DNA from 3 places in the Ensifer sp. R1-3 genome. Region 2 is predicted to be linked to each of the others. Evidence: riboswitches for the same ligand, from Rfam matches in the RefSeq annotation. Region 2 holds a riboswitch; each other region holds the start of a gene.
What was found. Region 2 has a riboswitch for thiamine pyrophosphate ahead of thiD (bifunctional hydroxymethylpyrimidine kinase/phosphomethylpyrimidine kinase). Riboswitches for the same ligand answer to the same signal wherever they lie in the genome.

Region 1 (6,319 bases), 430 kb from region 2:
GGCTCCGTCACGGGGTTGCGCCACGACGAGCGTGCCGTTGCGATGGACGGAACCGGCTGGGAGGGCGGCTTCCCACCAGTCGGCAGCACCAATCCCCAGCGTCAGGACGGTTTCCTCGGCGCTTTCGCGCTCGCACCAGGGAGCGAGCATGCCGCCCGCATACCAGGAAGCGGCCCCGGTGAAGCCGGCGGCATTTTCGATGACCGTTACTTCGACGCCGCGCGCGAGAAGTTCATGGGCGGCGGTGAGGCCGGCGACGCCGGCCCCTCTGATCAGCACGCGCATCTCATTCTCCAGCGGGCGCGGCATTGCTTTGATCGAGCGGCATGTAGAGGTCGCCGCCGTCGCGATATTTAGCCGCCATCGCCTCGAGCCCCTCCTTCTGCGCCCCCTCTTGCCGGGCAGCGTCGCGGATATCGTGGGAAATCCGCATCGAACAGAATTTCGGCCCGCACATGGAGCAGAAATGCGCGACCTTGTGCGCCTCCTTGGGCAGCGTCTCGTCGTGGAAATTGCGCGCGGTCTCGGGGTCGAGCGAGAGGTTGAACTGGTCCTCCCAGCGGAACTCGAAGCGGGCGCGCGACAGCGCGTCGTCGCGGGTTCGGGCGGCCGGGTGCCCCTTGGCGAGATCGGCGGCGTGGGCGGCGATCTTGTAGGTGATGACGCCGGTCTTGACGTCGTTGCGGTCGGGCAGGCCCAGATGTTCCTTCGGCGTCACGTAGCAGAGCATGGCGGTGCCGAACCAGCCGATCATCGCTGCGCCGATGCCTGACGTGATGTGGTCGTAGCCGGGCGCGATATCGGTGGTGAGCGGCCCGAGCGTATAGAAGGGCGCTTCTCCGCAGACGGCGAGCTGCTTGTCCATGTTCTCCTTGATCTTGTGCATCGGCACGTGGCCCGGCCCTTCGATCATCACCTGGCAATCCTTGGCCCAGGCGATCTTCGTCAGTTCCCCGAGCGTTTCGAGCTCGGCGAACTGGGCCCGGTCGTTGGCGTCGGCGATCGAGCCGGGACGCAGGCCGTCGCCGAGCGAGAAGGAGACGTCATAGGCGCGGCAGATGTCGCAGATCTCCTCGAAATGCTCGTAGAGGAAGCTTTCGCGATGGTGATGCAGGCACCATTTTGCCATGATCGACCCGCCGCGCGAGACGATGCCGGTGACGCGATCCACGGTGAGCGGAATATAGTGAAGCCTGACGCCGGCATGGATGGTGAAATAGTCGACGCCCTGTTCCGCCTGCTCGATCAGCGTGTCGCGGAAGACCTCCCAGGAAAGGTCTTCGGCGATGCCGTTTACCTTTTCCAGCGCCTGGTAGAGCGGTACCGTGCCGATCGGTACCGGCGAATTGCGGATGATCCATTCGCGGATGTTGTGAATGTTGCGGCCGGTGGAAAGGTCCATGACCGTATCGGCGCCCCAGCGCGTCGCCCAGACCATCTTCTCCACCTCTTCGGCCATCGAGGAGGTGACGGCGGAATTGCCGATATTCGCGTTGATCTTCACCAGAAAGTTGCGCCCGATGATCATCGGCTCGGCTTCCGGATGGTTGATGTTGGCCGGAATGATCGCCCGGCCGGCGGCCACCTCCTGGCGGACGAATTCAGGTGTGACGAAATCGGGTACCGAGGCGCCGAAGCTTTCGCCGTCTCGGGCGAGCGCCTCCTTCGCGGCCTTCCGGCCGAGATTTTCGCGAATGGCGATGAACTCCATCTCCGGCGTGACGATGCCGGCGCGGGCATAGGCGAGCTGGGTCACCGCTTTTCCGGGCTTGGCCCTGAGCGGCCGATTGCGAACCGGGAATTCCGGCGTCAGCCGTTCGCCGGTCGCAAAGCCGTTATCCTCGGCCTTCACCGCACGGCCGTCGTAGCTTTCGACATCGCCGCGCTTGAGAACCCAGTCGCTGCGAAGCCGCGGCAGGCCCGCGTCGATGCGGATATCGGCGTTTTCGATCGTGTAGGGACCGGAGGAGTCGTAAACGGTGACCGGCGGCTCGCCGGAGGTCGGATGGAGCGCGATCTCGCGCATCGGCACGCGGATGTCGGGATGGATATCGCCCGGCTTGTAGACCTTGCGGGATGCGGGAAGCGGTCCCTGGGTGACCGAGGGCGCCGCGGCGAGAGGTTTGACTAGATTCATCTTGAGGCTCCAAAGTTTTCGCGTTGGAGACCCAGTTCTGAAGCCGGAAGGATGAAAAGACGTTTGGCCGACGGATCGCGGGTACACGGAATCCTGGCTGTCGCACGTCTGCACCGTCCCTACGCCAGTATGAACTGGATCAGGTTCAACGGGTCACTGCGCGCTCTAGCAGTATCTCAGCCCCTTGCCGGGACCCCCCTGGTGAATGGCGCAATTAGGAACGGTTATCGGCACGGCGTCAAGATGGTTTTTGAATGGCCGCCTCCGGCGTGGTCCGGTCCCGGGCGAGGATGTCGGGCGCGTCAGTTATCTGCTCTGGATTGTCCTCCCGCCATGCTTGCAAATGCAGCTCCTTGCATCTAATCACCCGTCACGAATGGGGCGCGGTGAAGCAGGTAGCGGAAGGACGATTGTCGTGGGGCAAGCTGAGGCAGCAACGGGAAAAAAGAGACGCAAGGCGCTTTGGGCCGCAGTTGCGGTGATAGCAATCACCGCCGCCGGCATGGCCTGCTACAAGACCATCGTAGAAAAACGCGTGAGCAGGATGATCGCCGAGCGCGGCGGCAAGGCGGGCAGCGTCGAAGCGGATTTCCTTGGGCGAATTCATCTGCGCGACGTGGCCCTGCCGCTGAAGGACGGGTCGGACGTTCGTATCGCCGCGGTTGACGGCCGGCCCAGTATCTTTTTCCTCCAGGGCATGCTCGAAGTAAGCGGCCTTGAACTCAAGACTGCTTTCGGCACGGTCTCTGTCCCGCGCGCGGTCGTCGAAGAAGCAGATTTTGATCGCGGCACCTTGGAGCAGATGTTCGGCGGGAAGAGCGAACTCTCGATCTCCAAGCGAGTAGAACTTTTCACGGCAAGGCGTATCTCCGCCCCGGAGATCGTCTTCGCACAGATCGTTGCCGGGACCGAGCAGAAGCTGATCTACAGGAACGTGGTCTCGGAAGGCATCGCCGATGGGCGTATCGCCCGCTATTCGGCGAGCGGCGGCAGCTTCGAAGTCGGCGTGGACCGTTCGGGGGGAGAGGGCGGCAGGAAGAATAGGGTGGCGGGTTCCATCGGAGCCGTGACGGCGCAGGATATCGATGCCGCCTATCTGGCGCGGCTCTATACCGAAAAAGCCGGCTCGGACGACAACGAGGCAAAGCCTGTCTATGGGCCGATTTCGGTAAAGGACATCGCCTTCTCGGATGGCGAGGCGAGCTTCGGCTATGACGAGGTTCGCAGCAGCGGCTTCAGCATGCGAATGCCGGCCGAGCCGCTGGTCGAGACGCTCAAAAAGCTGAAATCGGTCTCGGCGCCGGATCAATTGCCGCCGGCGGAACGCCAAGCCTATTTCAATCGGGTCTTCTCGATTATCGACATGACGAAGAAGGCCGACATAGAAATGCTCGGCCTTACGATCGACGCGCCGATGAAGGACGGTGACGAAGGCGAGAGGATCAAGGTTTCGATAGATCGCCTCGCCCTCGAGGTCGATGGACGGAAGCTTGACGGCACGCTGAATGGCCTCTCGATGGGAGAGGGCGCGGACTACGTCAAGGTCTCCGAAGCGAGCATTTCGGGATTTTCCTGGAATTCGACCTTGGAGGGTCTGCAGAGGATGGTCGCGCTCGACGAGCAGCAGCGCGAGAGATTTGCCTTCACGACACTGTTGCCGGAATTCGGTACGGTCCGGCTGGCGGGTCTGGATGCCGATCTGCCCGATACAGAAACCGAAGACGCCGAGAGCGACACACAGGATTCGGTGCCGAGGCGCGTTCGCTTCTCGCTCAAGGATTACGAGTTGGCGCTCACGAAGCCACGCAACGGCATTCCGACCGACATCCGCATCAGATATCAGGATCTGACCCTGCCGATCCCGGAGCATATGCACGACGAGCCGTTCGCGCAGCTTCGCAACCTCGGTTTCAATGAGGTGGTCCTGTCGTCCAACATCGAAGCCGCCTGGGACGAGCCGAACCAGACTCTGGTCATCAAGGATATCTCCGCACGTGGAAAAGATATTGGCGGCTTTTCCCTCTCCGGCCTGCTGGGGGGCGTGAGCGGCGACTTCTTTTCCGGCGACGAGGCGAAGATGCGGGCAGCGCTGTTCGGCCTCACCGCCCGTGAAGCAAAGCTGAAGATCGAGGACAAAGGTCTCGCCGCCAAGGCCATAAAGGCCTATGCCGAGCAAAACGACATGACGGAGGATCAGGCGCGCGGCATGCTCACGATGACGGCTTCGGTGGCGTTGCAGCAGTTTGCCGCGCAGGAGCCTCGGTTGCAGGACGTGCTGGACGCAGCTTCGCAGTTCATTGCCAAACCGGGGATGTTCACGTTGACGGTCAAATCCAAATCCGCAAACGGAATCGGTGCGCTCGAATTCGCGGTTGCTTCGCAAAATCCGCTCTTGCTTCTCGACAGGGTCGACTTCGAGGCGACGGCGGAATAGGCGGCCTTCTCACCTCATGCCGGGCGCAGACGACTTGCAGCGCCGGGCAAGTGATCGCCCCTCCCCACAGGTGGGAGGGGCTTAAACCTGCCGCACCGTCACCGACTTTGTCGCTGCCGCAGGCTCAAGTTTTCGATATGGCATTGGGACGCCCCGGGCCCGCCCGTTCGACATAATCTGCCCGGTTGATCCCATGGCGCTGCAGCTTGTCGTAAAAAGTCTTGCGGGGGATGCCGAGGGCTTGCAGGGTCTCTTTGACGTCGCCGCAATGCGCCGTGAGCGCCTGCTTGAGGATATCGGCCTCGTAGCGTTCCAATCTTTCCGGCAGGGTCGCTCCGCTTGAGGCGGGCGCTGCGGCCGGAACTCCCAGGTTTCCCTCCACCCCCAGCGCCACCCGTTCGGCGAAGTGCGAAAGCTCGCGCACATTGCCGGGCCAGGAATGCGTCGCCAGGTACGCGCGCATGGCAGCCGAGATCGCGGGCACTTCGCGGCCGAAGCGTTCCGAGGCGCGGGCCAGGAAATGGGAGAAGAGGAGGGGGATGTCGTCGCGCCGTTCGCGCAGGGGCGGGATCGAGAGCGTCACGACGTTCAGCCGGTAATAGAGATCCTCGCGGAAATCGCCGCGTGCGGCCGGGTCGCCGAGATCGACCTTGGCGGCGGCGACGACGCGGATGTCGACCGGGCGGGTCAGGTTGGTGCCGAGCGGCGTGATCTCGCGGGCTTCGAGCACGCGCAGCATCTTCACCTGCGTTGCCGGCGGCATGGCCTCGATCTCGTCGAGGAAGAGCGTGCCGCCGCTCGCATGCTCGATCCGGCCGATCCGCTTCTTGACGGCGCCGGTGAAGGCGCCGGGCTCGTGGCCGAAGAGCTCGCTTTCGATCACCGTTTCCGGCAGAGCGCCGCAATTCAGCGCCACGAAGTTGCCGGTCCTGCGGCGGCTCCATTGGTGCAGCAGCGTGGCGACGACCTCCTTGCCGCTGCCCGTCTCGCCGGCGACCAGCACGTCGACATCGGTGTCGGCGATGTGTTTCAAGGTCTGGCGAAGCCGCTCCATGGCCGGCGTCTGGCCGATCAGCGGCAGGCCTTCGGATGCGGCCTCGGCCGCGCGGCGCAGCGACCGGTTCTCCATGACGAGCCGCCGCTTCTCCTCTGCGCGCCGGGCGCTCTGGACAAGACGATCGGCGGCAAACGGCTTGGCGATGAAGTCATAGGCGCCGTCCTGGATCGCCTGCACCGCCATCGGTATGTCGCCGTGCCCCGTGACGAGGATCATTGGCAGGTCAGGGTCGAGCGCCAGAACTTTGCCGAAAAGGGCAAGGCCGTCCATGCCCGGCATGCGGATATCGCTGATGACGATGCCCGCGAAGTCGGCGGAAAGTTCGGCGAGCGCCTCCGTCGCGCTGGCGAAGGACGAGACGGTGAAGCCCGCAAGCTCGAGCGTCTGCTGCATTGCCTTGCGCAGATCGCGGTCGTCATCGATCAGGAACACGGATGGGGCGGCGCTCATCGCTCAGGCCTTCTTGAGGTTCACGGTAAATGTCGTTCCGGAGGGGCCGCTCTCGACCTCGATCGTCCCGCCATAGTCGGAGACGATCTCCTTGGAGATCGCGAGACCGAGGCCCAGCCCGTCTTCCTTCGAGGTGTTGAACGGCGTGAACAGCTCTTCGCGGACATCGGCCGCAATCCCCGGGCCGTTGTCGGCGACGGTCAGCGCGATGCCGCCGGGCGCCGCCTTGCAGCGCACCTGG
Region 2 (6,319 bases):
CTCTCCTGGGTTCGCATCGGTGAGTTCGCCTGGGCGAAAATAGAGCCGCGGTCGGGCGAATTTCATTGGGAATGGCTGGACGAGGCGATCGATGTTCTGGGCAAGGCCGGCCTCAAGGTCATCCTCGGCACGCCGACGGCGGCCCCGCCGAAATGGCTCGTGAACCGCTATCCCGAGATTCTGCCGGTGGACGCGACCGGAGCGGTGCGCAAATTCGGCGCGCGACGCCACTATTGCTTCTCGAGTCGGCGTTACCGCTCCGAGGCGGCGCGCATCACCGAGGCGATGGCGCGCCGCTATGGCGAACACATCTATGTCCATGCCTGGCAGACGGACAATGAATATGGCGACCACGACACGATCTACAGCTATTCCGCCGAGGCGGTCGGGGCGTTCCGCTTGTGGCTGGCCGAACGCTACGGCTCGATCGATGAGCTGAACCGCGCCTGGGGCACCTCATTTTGGTCGATGCGCTACGATAGCTTCGAGGAAATCGACCTGCCGAACAATCTCGTGGAGGAGCCGAGCCCCACCCACGGGGTGGATTTCATCCGCTTCTCTTCCGATCAGGTGAAGAGCTTCAACAAGGCGCAGGTCGACATCATCCGGGCGCTTTCGCCCGGGCGACCGGTGACGCACAACTTCATGTCGCAGAACACCGATTTCGATCATTACAGGGTGGGCGAGGACATCGACATCGCCTCCTGGGACGTCTATCCGATGGGCGGCCTGCTTAACGGACGGCTCGCAGCGAAGGACAAGGAGCATTATCTCCGGGTCGGGGATCCCGACCAGCCGGCCTTCAACCACGATCTCTACCGCGCCGTCGGCCGCGGCCGCGTCTGGGTCATGGAGCAGCAGCCGGGGCCGGTGAACTGGGCGGCGCACAACCAGTCCCCCGCCGACGGCATGGTGCGGCTCTGGACGTGGCTCGCCTATGCCCATGGGGTCGACATGGTCTCCTATTTCCGCTGGCGGCAGGCGCCTTTCGCGCAGGAACAGTTTCACGCGGGCCTCCTTCTTCCAAACAGCGAGGCGGACCAGGGCTATCTTGAAGTCGCCGAAGTCGTCGCTGAAATGAAGCGCCTGCCCGAGGGAGAGGTGCGTGGCAAGGCGCAGGTCGCGATTGTTCTCGACTACGAATCGCGCTGGGCCACACGCGTCTTGCCGCAGGGGCGGAGCTATTCCGCTTCGGCGGTTGCGCTCGACTGGTATTCGACGGTGGCCCGCCTCGGCGTCGATGTGGATTTCATAGGACAGCACTCCGATATCGCCGGATACAAGCTGATCCTTGCCCCGGATCTCGTGATCGCCGAGGAGGCCTTCGTCGAGCGGCTCACGCGAGCGGATGCCAAGGTGGTCTTCGGCGCGCGCAGCGGCAGCAAGACGAGGGACATGCACATCCCCGAGGGACTACCACCAGGACCGCTGGCGAAGCTCATCGATATCAGCGTCTCGCGGGTCGAGTCGCTGCCGGAGTTTCACAGCGAGACTGTTCTCTATGGCAACGAGGCCTATGAGGCGGGCGGTTGGCGCGAGACGGTCAGGACGAGCGAAACTGTCATCGCAAGCTTCGACGGGGAGTATCGTAACGGCGCGCCGGCGCTCGTCGGCAGCGACAAGGCACGCTACCTGGCGGTTGCGACCAACGGCGCATTGCTCGACAAGGTGATCGGCGACGCGCTCGGCTGGGCTGGGTTGGAAAGCCTGCCCGACCTCGGCGATCTTCGCGTGACGCGCCGTGGCAATCTCCGTTTCGCCTTCAATTTCGGCCGGATCCCCGCGGAGGTTCCCGCGGGCGCCTCGGCCGAGTTCTACGTGGGAGGCCGCACGCTAAAACCCGTCGATGTTGCGATCTGGAGGGAATGAACCCCGGAACATCGATGTAGCCGACCTTTCGGCGAGGTCACATCGTCGTGAGCTTGGAATGCACTTGATGACTTGTCGTGCCGTTCGCCCTAGGTCGAACGCATGACTATGCTCGTTATTACGCTCCTTGCACTTCTCGGTTTCCACTCGGCGGCAGCCGCGCAGGATCAGTCCGTCACCACCTTGCTGACGAGACTGGAGACCAGGGAGGAGTTGAAACCGCTGAAGACTGTGGTCGTTGCCAGGGACGGTGAGACGATCGCCGAGAAGGGTTATCGCGGCCACACGCCCTCGGAGTCGACCAACATCAAGTCGGCGTCGAAGTCGATCGTGTCCGCACTTGTGGGCATCGCGATCGACAAGGGTCTGCTCGACGGCCCGGAGCAGAAGATCGCCCCGCTCCTGAAGGAAGACCTCCCGTCGCAGGCCGACCCCCGGATCAACGACATCACCATCGGCACCCTGCTTTCGATGCAGGCGGGATTGGGGCGGATGTCCGGACCGAACTACGGCCGCTGGGTGTCTAGCCGCAATTGGGTTCGTTTCGCACTGGCACAGCCATTCGACGACGAGCCCGGAGGGCGGATGCTTTATTCGACCGCCTCGACCCATCTGCTCTCGGCAATACTGACCAAGGTCGGCGGCAAGCCGACACTGGCGCTTGCGCGCGAATGGCTCGATCCGGTCGAGGGTTTCCGGATCGGTGCCTGGGAGCGGGATCCCCAGGGCATCTATCTCGGCGGCAACCAGATGGCGATGAGCGCGCGGTCGCTGCTTGCCTTCGGCGAGCTTTATCGCAATCGCGGCCGCACCGCGGACGGACGGCAGGTCGTCCCGGCCGATTGGGTCGAGCTTTCCTGGCGGCCGCGCACCGCCTCCCGTTTTACCGGCGACGGCTATGGATATGGCTGGTTCACGCGCCGGATCGGCGACGAGGATGTGTATTACGCTTGGGGCTATGGCGGCCAGATGCTCTACATAGTGCCGTCCCTGAACCTGACGGTGGTCATGACGTCGGATGAAAGCGGCCCCTCGGCACGCAACGGCTATCGCGACGCCCTGCACGGGGTTCTGGCGGAGATCATCTCCACCGCCAAAGCGGATTGAGGCAGGATGGTTCTGCCCTGTGGGTATTAAACAAGAATATTAGGAAGAAGCGGTAGGGCGCGTCAACCCTTGATGAATTGACGCGCCCTTACGACTGACTGTTGGCCAGCGGGTTTTGCTATGCCGTTGGCTGCTTCGTCTTCCGGAGATAGGGAAGCACGGTGTCGAAAGAGCCGAAACGCTGCACGGCGTCCTCGTTGGAGACGGCGGCCGTGATGATGACGTCCTCGCCCTGCTGCCAGTTGGCGGGCGTTGCCACCTGATGCTTGGCAGTGAGCTGGATCGAGTCGATGGCGCGCAGTATCTCGTTGAAGTTGCGGCCGGTGGTCATCGGATAGGTGAGGATCAGCTTGATCTTCTTGTCGGGCCCGATGACGTAGACCGAGCGCACCGTGGCATTGTCAGCCGGGGTGCGGCCCTCGGACGTCTCTCCGGCGCCGGCCGGCAGCATGTCGTAAAGCTTTGCCACCTTCAGATCGCGGTCGCCGATCAGCGGGTAGTCGACCTCGAAGCCGGTCGCGACCTTGATGTCGTTCTTCCACTTGGAGTGGCTCTCGACCGGATCGACCGAGATGCCTATGATCTTGACGCCGCGCTTGCGGAACTCCGGCTCGATCCCTGCCATGGCGCCGAGTTCCGTCGTGCAGACGGGGGTGAAGTTCTTCGGATGGGAGAAGAGGACAGCCCAGCCGTCGCCGATCCATTCATGGAAATTGATCGTGCCCTGCGTTGTCTCGGCGGTGAAATCAGGGGCGGTATCGTTGATGCGCAGACTCATGGCGTGTTCCCTCCTGTACGACGAAATTCCGCTAAGAATAACGCAATCGCCGCCGTTTTCGAGGAGGAAACGAGCGATTGACGGCGGCAGAAGGAATGACTGCATCATAGCTTGCCAATCTGCGGGTATATTTTTGCCGGCTGGCCTAAAAGATAGGTCTTACAAGCCTTTGCGCGGGCGCGTTGACATCGCTCTGCTACAGCCGCATAGATAGCGCATTCCGAGGGGAGCACCAGACGGTGCTGAGATGGCGTTGAGCCGGACCCTTGAACCTGATCCGGGTCATGCCGGCGTAGGAACGGAAAGATGGCCGCCAGCGGCAAGTTCGCCTTTTCATCGCCTTTTCCTGGATCTCCGTGATGTTTCGTCTGGAGATCGATCGATGACGTCCATTGCCGTACTACTCGCAATCATCATCTGCCCTCGTGCGAAGGAGGACTGCGCATGACGGCGATTGCGCTCAGCATCGCCGGCTCGGACTCGGGCGGCGGCGCCGGTATTCAGGCGGACCTCAAGACGTTTTCAGCGCTCGGCGTTTACGGCGCCAGCGTCATCACTGCGATCACGGCCCAGAACACCAGGGGTGTGACGGCCGTCGAGGATGTTTCCGCTGAAATCGTGTCGGCGCAGATGGACGCCGTCTTCTCCGACCTCGACGTGAAGGCCGTCAAGATCGGCATGGTCTCGCGTCGGGAAACGATCGCCGCCATTGCCGATGGATTGCGCCGGTTCGGGAAACGGGCCGTCGTGGATCCCGTCATGGTGGCGACCTCCGGCGATGCGCTGCTTCGTCCGGATGCCGTTGCCGCGCTCATCGAAGAACTGTTGCCGCTGGCGCTCGTCGTCACGCCCAATCTTGCCGAGGCCGCGCTCATGACCGGGCGCGCAATCGCCGGGGACGAGGCGGAGATGGCGCGCCAGGCGGAAGCGATCATGCGGACGGGCGCACATGCGGTTCTGGTCAAGGGCGGGCACCTGAAGGGCCAGGAGGCCACAGACCTCTTCTTCGACGGCGACACTCTTGTCCGCCTTCCCGCCGGGCGGATCGAGACGCGCAACGACCACGGCACCGGCTGCACGCTTTCGGCAGCCATTGCCGCCGGCCTTGCGAAAGGCGTGCCGCTGATCGAAGCGGTGAGCGCAGCCAAGGCGTATCTGCATGCCGCAATCTCAGCAGCCGACCGCCTGGAGATAGGTCAGGGGCGCGGTCCGGTTCATCACTTCCACCGGTGGTGGAAGGATTGACTGCCGAGTGACGGCTCGGGGCGCTGAAGTGCCTCGCTATCGCCACGGTTGTTCAGCAGCATGACCGCTCCATGGCTTCGATTGGCAATCGGTTTTCGCGATATGCACTTTCTTACCCGCCGGCTGGAGGCTTTCAACCGTGACGACCTGCCGGATTGGCGGCGGTCGCCAAGCAGGGCGCGGCGTGCTCTTTCGATCCTGCCGTCGCTGGTAGAATATTCGCTCTTCTACGCGCTGGCACTGATTGCCCTTACGGCGGTCATTGCGTTAATGGCAGCCGCTTGGATCGTCGATCGCCGCAAGGCTTGACGGCGAAGGGCGAAAAAGGCCGCGCACAAGTGGCGCGGCCGCGGTCGCCTCAAGCGGCGGTGTTTTCCGTGATCGTATTCTCGACGTAATATTTGCCGTAGCGATGGCGATATTTCTCCGCCCCGTCGAAGTCGCTGTATTTGCCGAGTTCGTTCATATCCGTCTTGTTGAGGATGACGCCCAGCACCTTCGAATTGATCAACGGTTCCGAGTGGAGCAGATCGCGTACGAGCCGCGAAGGCGTTCTTCCCCATTCGACCACGAAGAGAATGCCGTCGGCCAGCGGCGCGAAGGCCTTCGCGTCGACGACAGGGGCGAGTGCGGCAAGATCGACGACGACATAGTCGAAGGCGTTGCGGGCGTTCTCGATAAGGTTCGCCATGGCCGGCGAGGCGAGCAGTTCGTTGCTCTGATGCCGCTGATGCGATGCGCCGCCGGCCGGAAGGATTGCGAGCTTGGTGCGCTGGTCCACCTTGATTCCGGCGGGCCAGCTGGCTTCTCCGATCAGCGTTTCGACGAGCCCGGTGCGCGGGGCGGGCGTGATCATCTGCGTCAGTCCCGGCTTGCGTATATCGGCATCGATGAGCAGGGTGCGCTTGCCGCTCGCCGCCAGTAGTGCGGCGAAGTTCGCGGCAATGATCGATTTTCCCTCGTCCGGAAGGGCCGATGCAATGGCGATCACGCGGCTTTCGCTGCCGGCCAGCATCTGGTCGCAGGCAAGCTTTGCGTTGCGGAAGGTCTCCGCGAAGGTCGAACGCGGCGCATCGACGACGATGCGCGAAAGTCGTTGGAACGGCATCGTATCGTCCACCGCTTCGTCGTGTCTTTTCACCGAGCCGAAATGCGCATGGACCAGTTGTGCCTTCTTTTTCATGCGCGTTCCGAGCAGCGGAACGTAGCCGAGCGAGCGATGGCCGAGGATCGAGCGTATGTCGCCCTCCAGGCGGAAAGTCCGTTCGCGGAATTCGAGGAAGGCCGCGTAAGCGCCGCCGACCATCATGCCGAGCACGG
Region 3 (6,319 bases), on a different replicon from region 2:
CAGCCCGTCCCCATCCGCCGGTGCGACCCGCGGCTCGAAGCCATTCATCGCAATCGGCGAAAAGTCCTACTTTTTCAGCCGGATGCGGTGCACCGGCGCGGGTGTTTCAGCCAGGATTCTGCTGTATCCGATTTCAGCGCCGCCTGCCTAGCCGACCCCAGTAGAAATAGTTGCCCCGTGGTATCGCAGCAACGGATGCGCGAATTTTGCGAGATACCCGCTGGTGTCTCCCGCGCCTCGCACGGCGCGGCGGTCAAATTGTGGCGTCCGGCGAATTTAGTTCGCCCGGCGTCGGATCGGCCGCCGCGAACAATACGTCATCCTTCGTTGCCGAGGAACCGGTTGATCGCAGCGATGTCGCGGCGCCCGAGGAACCGATCGACTTCATCATGGGCGACAATCCGGCCCCGGTCGAGAAAAAGAACGCTGTCGGCGAGCGCCCTCACGTCATCGGGATGATGTGTGATCATCAGTATCGTGTTGCCTTCCTCCTCGTGCAGATCGCTGATGAGTGCCCGCATCTCGGCGCGCATGCCGGGGTCGAGCGCGGCGAAAGGCTCGTCGAGCAGGAGGATCGGGCGGTGCCGCACGAAGGCGCGCGCGAGCGCGACCCTCTGGCGTTCGCCGCCTGAAAGCGTCGGCGGCAGGCGCTTGCCAAAACCGGCGAGCCCGACCCGGGCCAGTGCATCCTCCACTTTCGTGCGGTCGGCCGCATCCAGCCGCAGCGCCGGGCTGATGCCGAAGCCGACATTGGTGGCGACGTCGAGATGTGCGAAGAGGTTATGTTCCTGGAATATGATCGAGACCGGCCGTTCCGCCGGCGCCCGACCGGTCATTTCCTCGCCGAGGATGCGGACTTCCCCGCGCCCCGGTTGCTCGAAGCCGGCGATGATGTTGAAGAGCGTCGACTTGCCCGAGCCGGAGGCGCCGGCCACGGCGACGATCCGCTTCGCGGGAACCGCGCAGTCGAAGGCGAGCGTCGTCGTTTCGAAGCTTATCTCGACGCTCTTGACGGCGAGAGCGGTGGAACTCATGTGCTTTTACCTTCGGGCGGCCTCTCCTCTCCCGCCGTGCCGAGCACCGTCAGGACAAGGCAGAGAAGGCCGAGAACCAGCGCCAGTCCGGCCGCATCCGCGGTGCGATAGCTGCCCATCCGGCTATAGAGCAGATAGGGGAGGGTTACCATGTTCTCGGAGCCGAAAAGAGCGACTGCTCCCAGATCGCCGAGCGAGAGGGCCATGGCAAAGGAAAAGGCGACAAAGAGAGGCTTGCGCAGGCCCGGCCAGTCGATCCACAGCAGGCGGTGAAAGCCGCCGATGCCAAGGCTCGCGGCAAGGCGCGCGGTGCGCGCGGCATGCGTCGCCATGGCCGGCGCGAGCACCCGGTGAACGAAGGGAAGCGCCATCAGCGCATTGATGGCGACGACGACGGCCGGCGCGAAACGGGCGACGTCGCCGAAAGGCCTCAGGAGCAGGAACCATCCGGCGCCGAGCACGACGGGAGGCACGAGCAGTATGAAGGAGGTGCTCGCGCCGATCGTGCCTGCAAAGAGGCGAGGCGCCGCTCCGGGGCGCCGCTGCGCCAGCGCGAGCCGTTCGGTACGGATCATCAGCGCCGCGATGGCGACGGAGATCGTGGCGGAGACAAGGGCGATCGTCGCGCTCATGGCGAGCGCCCGATGGAATGCCGGCTCGCTCACGAGACGGACGAGGTCGGCCTTCGATCCGCTATAGGCGATGGCCGCAAATGGCAGGCCGACGAGGATGACGGCGAGTATCAGCCAGATCCGGTCGGCAAGCCGCGACAGACCGCTTGCGCCGTCGAAACGCCGGATGGCCCTGCCGCTGGTCTCTCCCTCCAGCGGTGCCGGCGCGATCAATTTCAGGACGAGAAGCAGCGCTCCGGTAAGGGCGACCTGAAGTGCCGAAAGGGCGATCGCCCGCGGCGGGTCGAAGTCGAAGCGCAGCGCCTGATAGATCGCCACTTCGATCGTGCTGGCGGCCGGCCCGCCGCCAAGCGTCAGCACGAGCGTGAAGCTGGTGGCGCAGAGCATGAAGATGAGCCCGGCGATGCCGGGAAGCAATCCGCGGATCACCGGCCACTCGATGAAGCGAAAGGTGGCGAAGGATCCCATGCCGAGATTGGCGCTGGTGCGCCAGTATTCGGCCGGAATGCGCTCGATGCCGGCAAGCATCAAGCGTGCGGCGAGCGGCATGTTGAAGAAGACATGGGCAATGAGAATGCCGGAGAGGCCATAGATGCTGACCGGCTGCTCCAGCCCGGCTGCCGAAAGCACCCTGTTCAAGAGCCCCTGCCGGCCCCAGATTTCGATGAGCCCGAGTGCGGCGACGAGCGCCGGCAGGCCGAGTGGCAGCGCCAGAAGCCGCAGCACCCAGATGCGGCCGGGGAACGAAGCCTGGCGGGCAAGTGCCCGGGCAACCGGTATGGCGAATAGGATGGCAAGAAGTGTCGAGAGGCTGGCCTGCAGCAGCGTGAAGCGTGTGATGCGCCAGATATAGGCATCGAAAAGCGGACCAGCGCCGGCGCTGCCGGCCGATTGGGCAAGCAGTGCCGCGCCGGCGAGGCCGACGAAAAGCAGGATGCCGCCGAGGGCGAAGGCCCCGGCGGCGATGGTCATCCTGCTTTCCTTTGTGCCGGACAATCCGGCCTCAGTTCCGGCTCATGGCGGCCAGCCATTCGTCGATCCAGGCCTTGCGGCTGGCGGCGACCTCCCCGGAGGGAATGAGGAACGTCTTTTGCGGTTCGACGAGCTTGCCGAAGGCTTCCGGCAGCGGCTCCTTGGTCGCCGTCACCGGCATCATCCAGTTGGTCGTCGGGATGATCGACTGGAATTCCGGACCGATCATGAAGGTCAGGAAGCTCCGGGCGAGTTCCGGGTCCTTCGCGTTCTTCGTCAATGCGGCGACTTCGATCTGGATATAGTGGCCTTCGGCGAAGGGGGCCGCCTGGTAGCGCTCGGTGTTCTCCGCGACCATGTGATAGGCAGGCGAGGTGGTGTAGGAGAGAACCATCGGCGCCTCGCCCTTTGTGAAGAGACCGTAGGCTTCCGACCAGCCCGGCGTGACCGTCAGCACGCGGTCCTTGAGCTTCGCCCAGGCCTCGCCGGCCTTGTCGCCATAGACCGACTTCACCCAGAGCAGGAGGCCGAGGCCGGGGGTTGAGGTCCGCGGGTCCTCGATGACGATCTTCTGCGACGGATCGCCCTCGACCAGTTCCTTGAGGCTCTTCGGTGGGTCCTTCAGTGCCTCTGTGTCGTAGACAACGGCAATATGGCCGTAGTCATAGGGTATGAAGGTGTCGTCGGAGAAGCCGCCCGGAACCTTGACGGAAGCGGTATCGGCGCCGTGCGGTGCGAAGAAGCCGGTCGCCTTCGCCTCCGCCACCAGATTGGTGTCGAGGCCGAGTACGATGTCGGCCTTGGATCCCTGACCTTCGAGCTTCAGCCGCGTCAGGAGTTCGACCCCGTCGGCGACCCCTACATAGTCGACCTTGCAGTCACACGTCTTCTCGAACGCTTCCGCCACCTTGGCGCCCGGCCCCCATTCGGTGATGAAGCTCTCATAGGTATAGACCGTCAGCGTTTTTTCCGCGGCCGCCGCGCTCACGGAAAATGCCGCGATCGAAGCGGCGGCGATCGCAAGCCGGCCAAGGATTTTTCGATGGAGTGAACTGGACATTCTGGCACCTCTCCCTTTGTTGTTGCTGCAATGGGAAAAGCGCGTATCGGTCCGATCGCTTCTAATCCCTCCGCCGGTATGAGCCGGATCAGGTTCCGCGGGTTGGCTCGAAGCCTCTCAGCCATGGTCGCAAAGCCGGCCAGGGCACCCCGTTAGAGCAGCAGAAGATTTAGCTTCCGGCGACGGCTTAGGCAAGCTGAGTTTCAGCAGGGACGTTTGCCATCCGCGCCGGGCGCGCTATTAAAAGTCAAACAATTGCCGGCGCCGTTTGTTCGCCGAAAGCGGAGACAATTCCATGCCAGACATGCTCGTCCGCCTCTATGCCTTGCCCGAGGGCCGTCCATCGCGTCTCGACCCCGACGTCCGCATCCGGCGGGCGCTTGCGGCCGAGCGGCGGGTCGTCATTCCCTGGATCGAGGAGCGCTTCGGGGCCGGGTGGGCCGGCGAGGCCGAAACCGCCTTCTCCTCGACGCCGGCGCGCATCCACATCGCTCACCATCGGGACCGGATCGTGGGCTTCGCATGCCATGACGTAACCGCGCTCGGCTTCTTCGGTCCGACCGGAGTGGACGCGGCCATGCGCGGCAAGGGCATCGGCGAGGCCCTGCTCGTCGAAAGCCTGCTGTCCATGCGCGCCGCCGGCTATGCCTATGCGATCATCGGCGGCGTCGGCCCCGCCGATTTCTATGCCCGCGCGGTCGGTGCGGTGGAGATCGCCGGATCGACGCCCGGCATCGGCATGCTTTTCCCCGGGGATCCGGCGTCCGGAACCTGATCCGCGCAGCATGCGTTCGCAAAACAGCAGCCGGAGCCCTTTTCCTTCGCCGCTGCTTTGCGCTATGGGCTTCTGCCATGATCCGATCACCCTTCACCATCCTGCTCGGCGGCGCGCTGACGCCGACAGACCGGCTCGCTCGACAGCTCGAAGGCAGCCGCTTCGTCGCCGCCGACGGCGGCATGCGCCATGCAAGGACGCTCGGGGTCGTTCCCGATCTCTGGGTCGGCGACTTCGATTCCACGGACGAGGCGCTTCTGGCGGAGTTCGCCGGCGTCCCGCGTGAACGCCATCCGGCTGCCAAGAACGCGACCGACGGGGAGATCGCCGTCGAGGCGGCCCTCGAGCGTGGCGCGACCTCGCTCGTCTTCGCGGGCGGACTCGGCGGCGCGCGCAGCGATCACGCTTTCCTGCACCTCCTCGGCACCGTCGCACTTGCCGAGAGCGGCGTTGCGGTGATGATGACCTCCGGCGAGGAGGAGGCCTATCCGCTGCTGCCCGGCTCGCAGGAGATCGAGTTGCCGAAAGGCAGCCTCTTCTCGATCCTCGGCTTTGCTGACCTTGACGGTCTCTCGATCGAGAACGTGCGCTACCCGCTGAAGGATTTTCATCTGCCCTTCGGCTCGTCGCGCACCATTTCGAACATCGCGGATGGCACGGTCCGCTTCACCCTGAAATCCGGCCGGGCCGTCATTCTCGCCCGGCCCTATGATCTTTCCGGAGCCTGATGCCTTGGCACCTCCCATCCTTAAGCTTGACGACATTCTACTGACCTTCGGCGGCACGCCGCTGCTCGCGGGTGCGGGCCTGCAGGTCGAGCCGGGCGATCGCATCTGCCTCGTCGGCCGCAATGGTTCGGGCAAATCGACGCTGATGAAGATCGCCGCCGGGCTTGCAGAACCCCAGTCGGGCGAGATCTTCAGGCATCCATCGGTGACGATACGCTATCTCCACCAGGCACCCGATTTCGACGGCTTCGATACGGTCCAGGCCTATGCGGAAGCCGGCCTCGGCCCAGGCGACGATCCCTACCGGGTCGCCTACCTGCTGCAGCATCTGGGGCTGACCGGGGAGGAAGAGCCGACGCGCCTTTCCGGCGGCGAGGCGCGTCGTGCCGCCCTTGCCCGTGTGCTTGCGCCGGAACCCGACATTCTGCTTCTCGACGAACCGACGAACCATCTCGATCTGCCGACGATCGAGTGGCTGGAAGACGAGCTCGTCCGCAGCCGTTCGGCGCTGGTGCTGATTTCGCACGACCGGCGCTTCCTCGAAAAGGTGTCGACGGCGACCGTCTGGCTGGACCGCGGCCAATCGCGCCGCCTCGATCGCGGCTTCGCGCATTTCGAGGCCTGGCGCGACGAGGTGCTGGAGGCGGAAGAGCTCGAACAGCACAAGCTCGGCAAGGCGATCGAGCGCGAAGAGCACTGGCTGCGCTACGGCGTGACCGCAAGGCGCAAGCGCAACATGCGCCGGCTCGGCGAGCTGCAGGACATGCGGGCCCGCCATCGCGGGCACAAGGGGCCGCAGGGTACGGTCCAGGCCACCGTGGCCGACGCCAGGGAATCGGGCAAGCTCGTCATCGAGGCGGAGAAGATCACCAAGGCCTATGGCGATCGCGCGATCGTCGCGCCGTTCTCGATCCGCGTCCACCGCGGCGACCGCATCGGCCTCGTCGGACCGAACGGCGCCGGCAAGACGACGTTGCTGAAGCTCCTGACCGGTCAGCTCGCGCCGGACACGGGCAGCGTCAAGCTAGGCACCAATCTCGAGATCGCCACGCTCGACCAGAAACGCGAGGAACTGAACCTGGACGAGACGCTGGCGCATTATCTGACCGACGGGCGCG

Region 1: it holds a riboswitch for thiamine pyrophosphate, as region 2 does, so the genes downstream of both, thiC (phosphomethylpyrimidine synthase ThiC) here and thiD (bifunctional hydroxymethylpyrimidine kinase/phosphomethylpyrimidine kinase) in region 2, are expected to answer to the same signal.
Region 3: it holds a riboswitch for thiamine pyrophosphate, as region 2 does, so the genes downstream of both, thiB (thiamine ABC transporter substrate binding subunit) here and thiD (bifunctional hydroxymethylpyrimidine kinase/phosphomethylpyrimidine kinase) in region 2, are expected to answer to the same signal.

What each region holds. Positions count from the first base shown of each region.
Region 1 is NZ_CP096516.1:1,564,450-1,570,768, reverse strand. Features, by position in the region: gene thiO (glycine oxidase ThiO) at 1-285, opposite strand, end outside; gene thiC (phosphomethylpyrimidine synthase ThiC) at 287-2,137, opposite strand; TPP riboswitch at 2,236-2,347, opposite strand; gene M1D43_RS24525 (aq_1923 C-terminal domain) at 2,553-4,571, shown strand; gene dctD (C4-dicarboxylate transport transcriptional regulatory protein DctD) at 4,696-6,078, opposite strand; gene M1D43_RS24515 (sensor histidine kinase) at 6,082-6,319, opposite strand, start outside.
Region 2 is NZ_CP096516.1:1,133,698-1,140,016, reverse strand. Features, by position in the region: gene M1D43_RS22515 (beta-galactosidase) at 1-1,869, shown strand, start outside; gene M1D43_RS22510 (serine hydrolase domain-containing protein) at 1,972-2,976, shown strand; gene M1D43_RS22505 (peroxiredoxin) at 3,095-3,754, opposite strand; TPP riboswitch at 3,968-4,070, shown strand; gene thiD (bifunctional hydroxymethylpyrimidine kinase/phosphomethylpyrimidine kinase) at 4,199-4,999, shown strand; gene M1D43_RS22495 (hypothetical protein) at 5,060-5,308, shown strand; gene exoP (succinoglycan biosynthesis transport protein ExoP) at 5,358-6,319, opposite strand, start outside.
Region 3 is NZ_CP096515.1:2,930,356-2,936,674, forward strand. Features, by position in the region: gene thiQ (thiamine ABC transporter ATP-binding protein) at 318-1,034, opposite strand; gene thiP (thiamine/thiamine pyrophosphate ABC transporter permease ThiP) at 1,031-2,638, opposite strand; gene thiB (thiamine ABC transporter substrate binding subunit) at 2,670-3,698, opposite strand; TPP riboswitch at 3,747-3,860, opposite strand; gene M1D43_RS13960 (GNAT family N-acetyltransferase) at 3,994-4,473, shown strand; gene M1D43_RS13965 (thiamine diphosphokinase) at 4,551-5,201, shown strand; gene M1D43_RS13970 (ABC-F family ATP-binding cassette domain-containing protein) at 5,206-6,319, shown strand, end outside.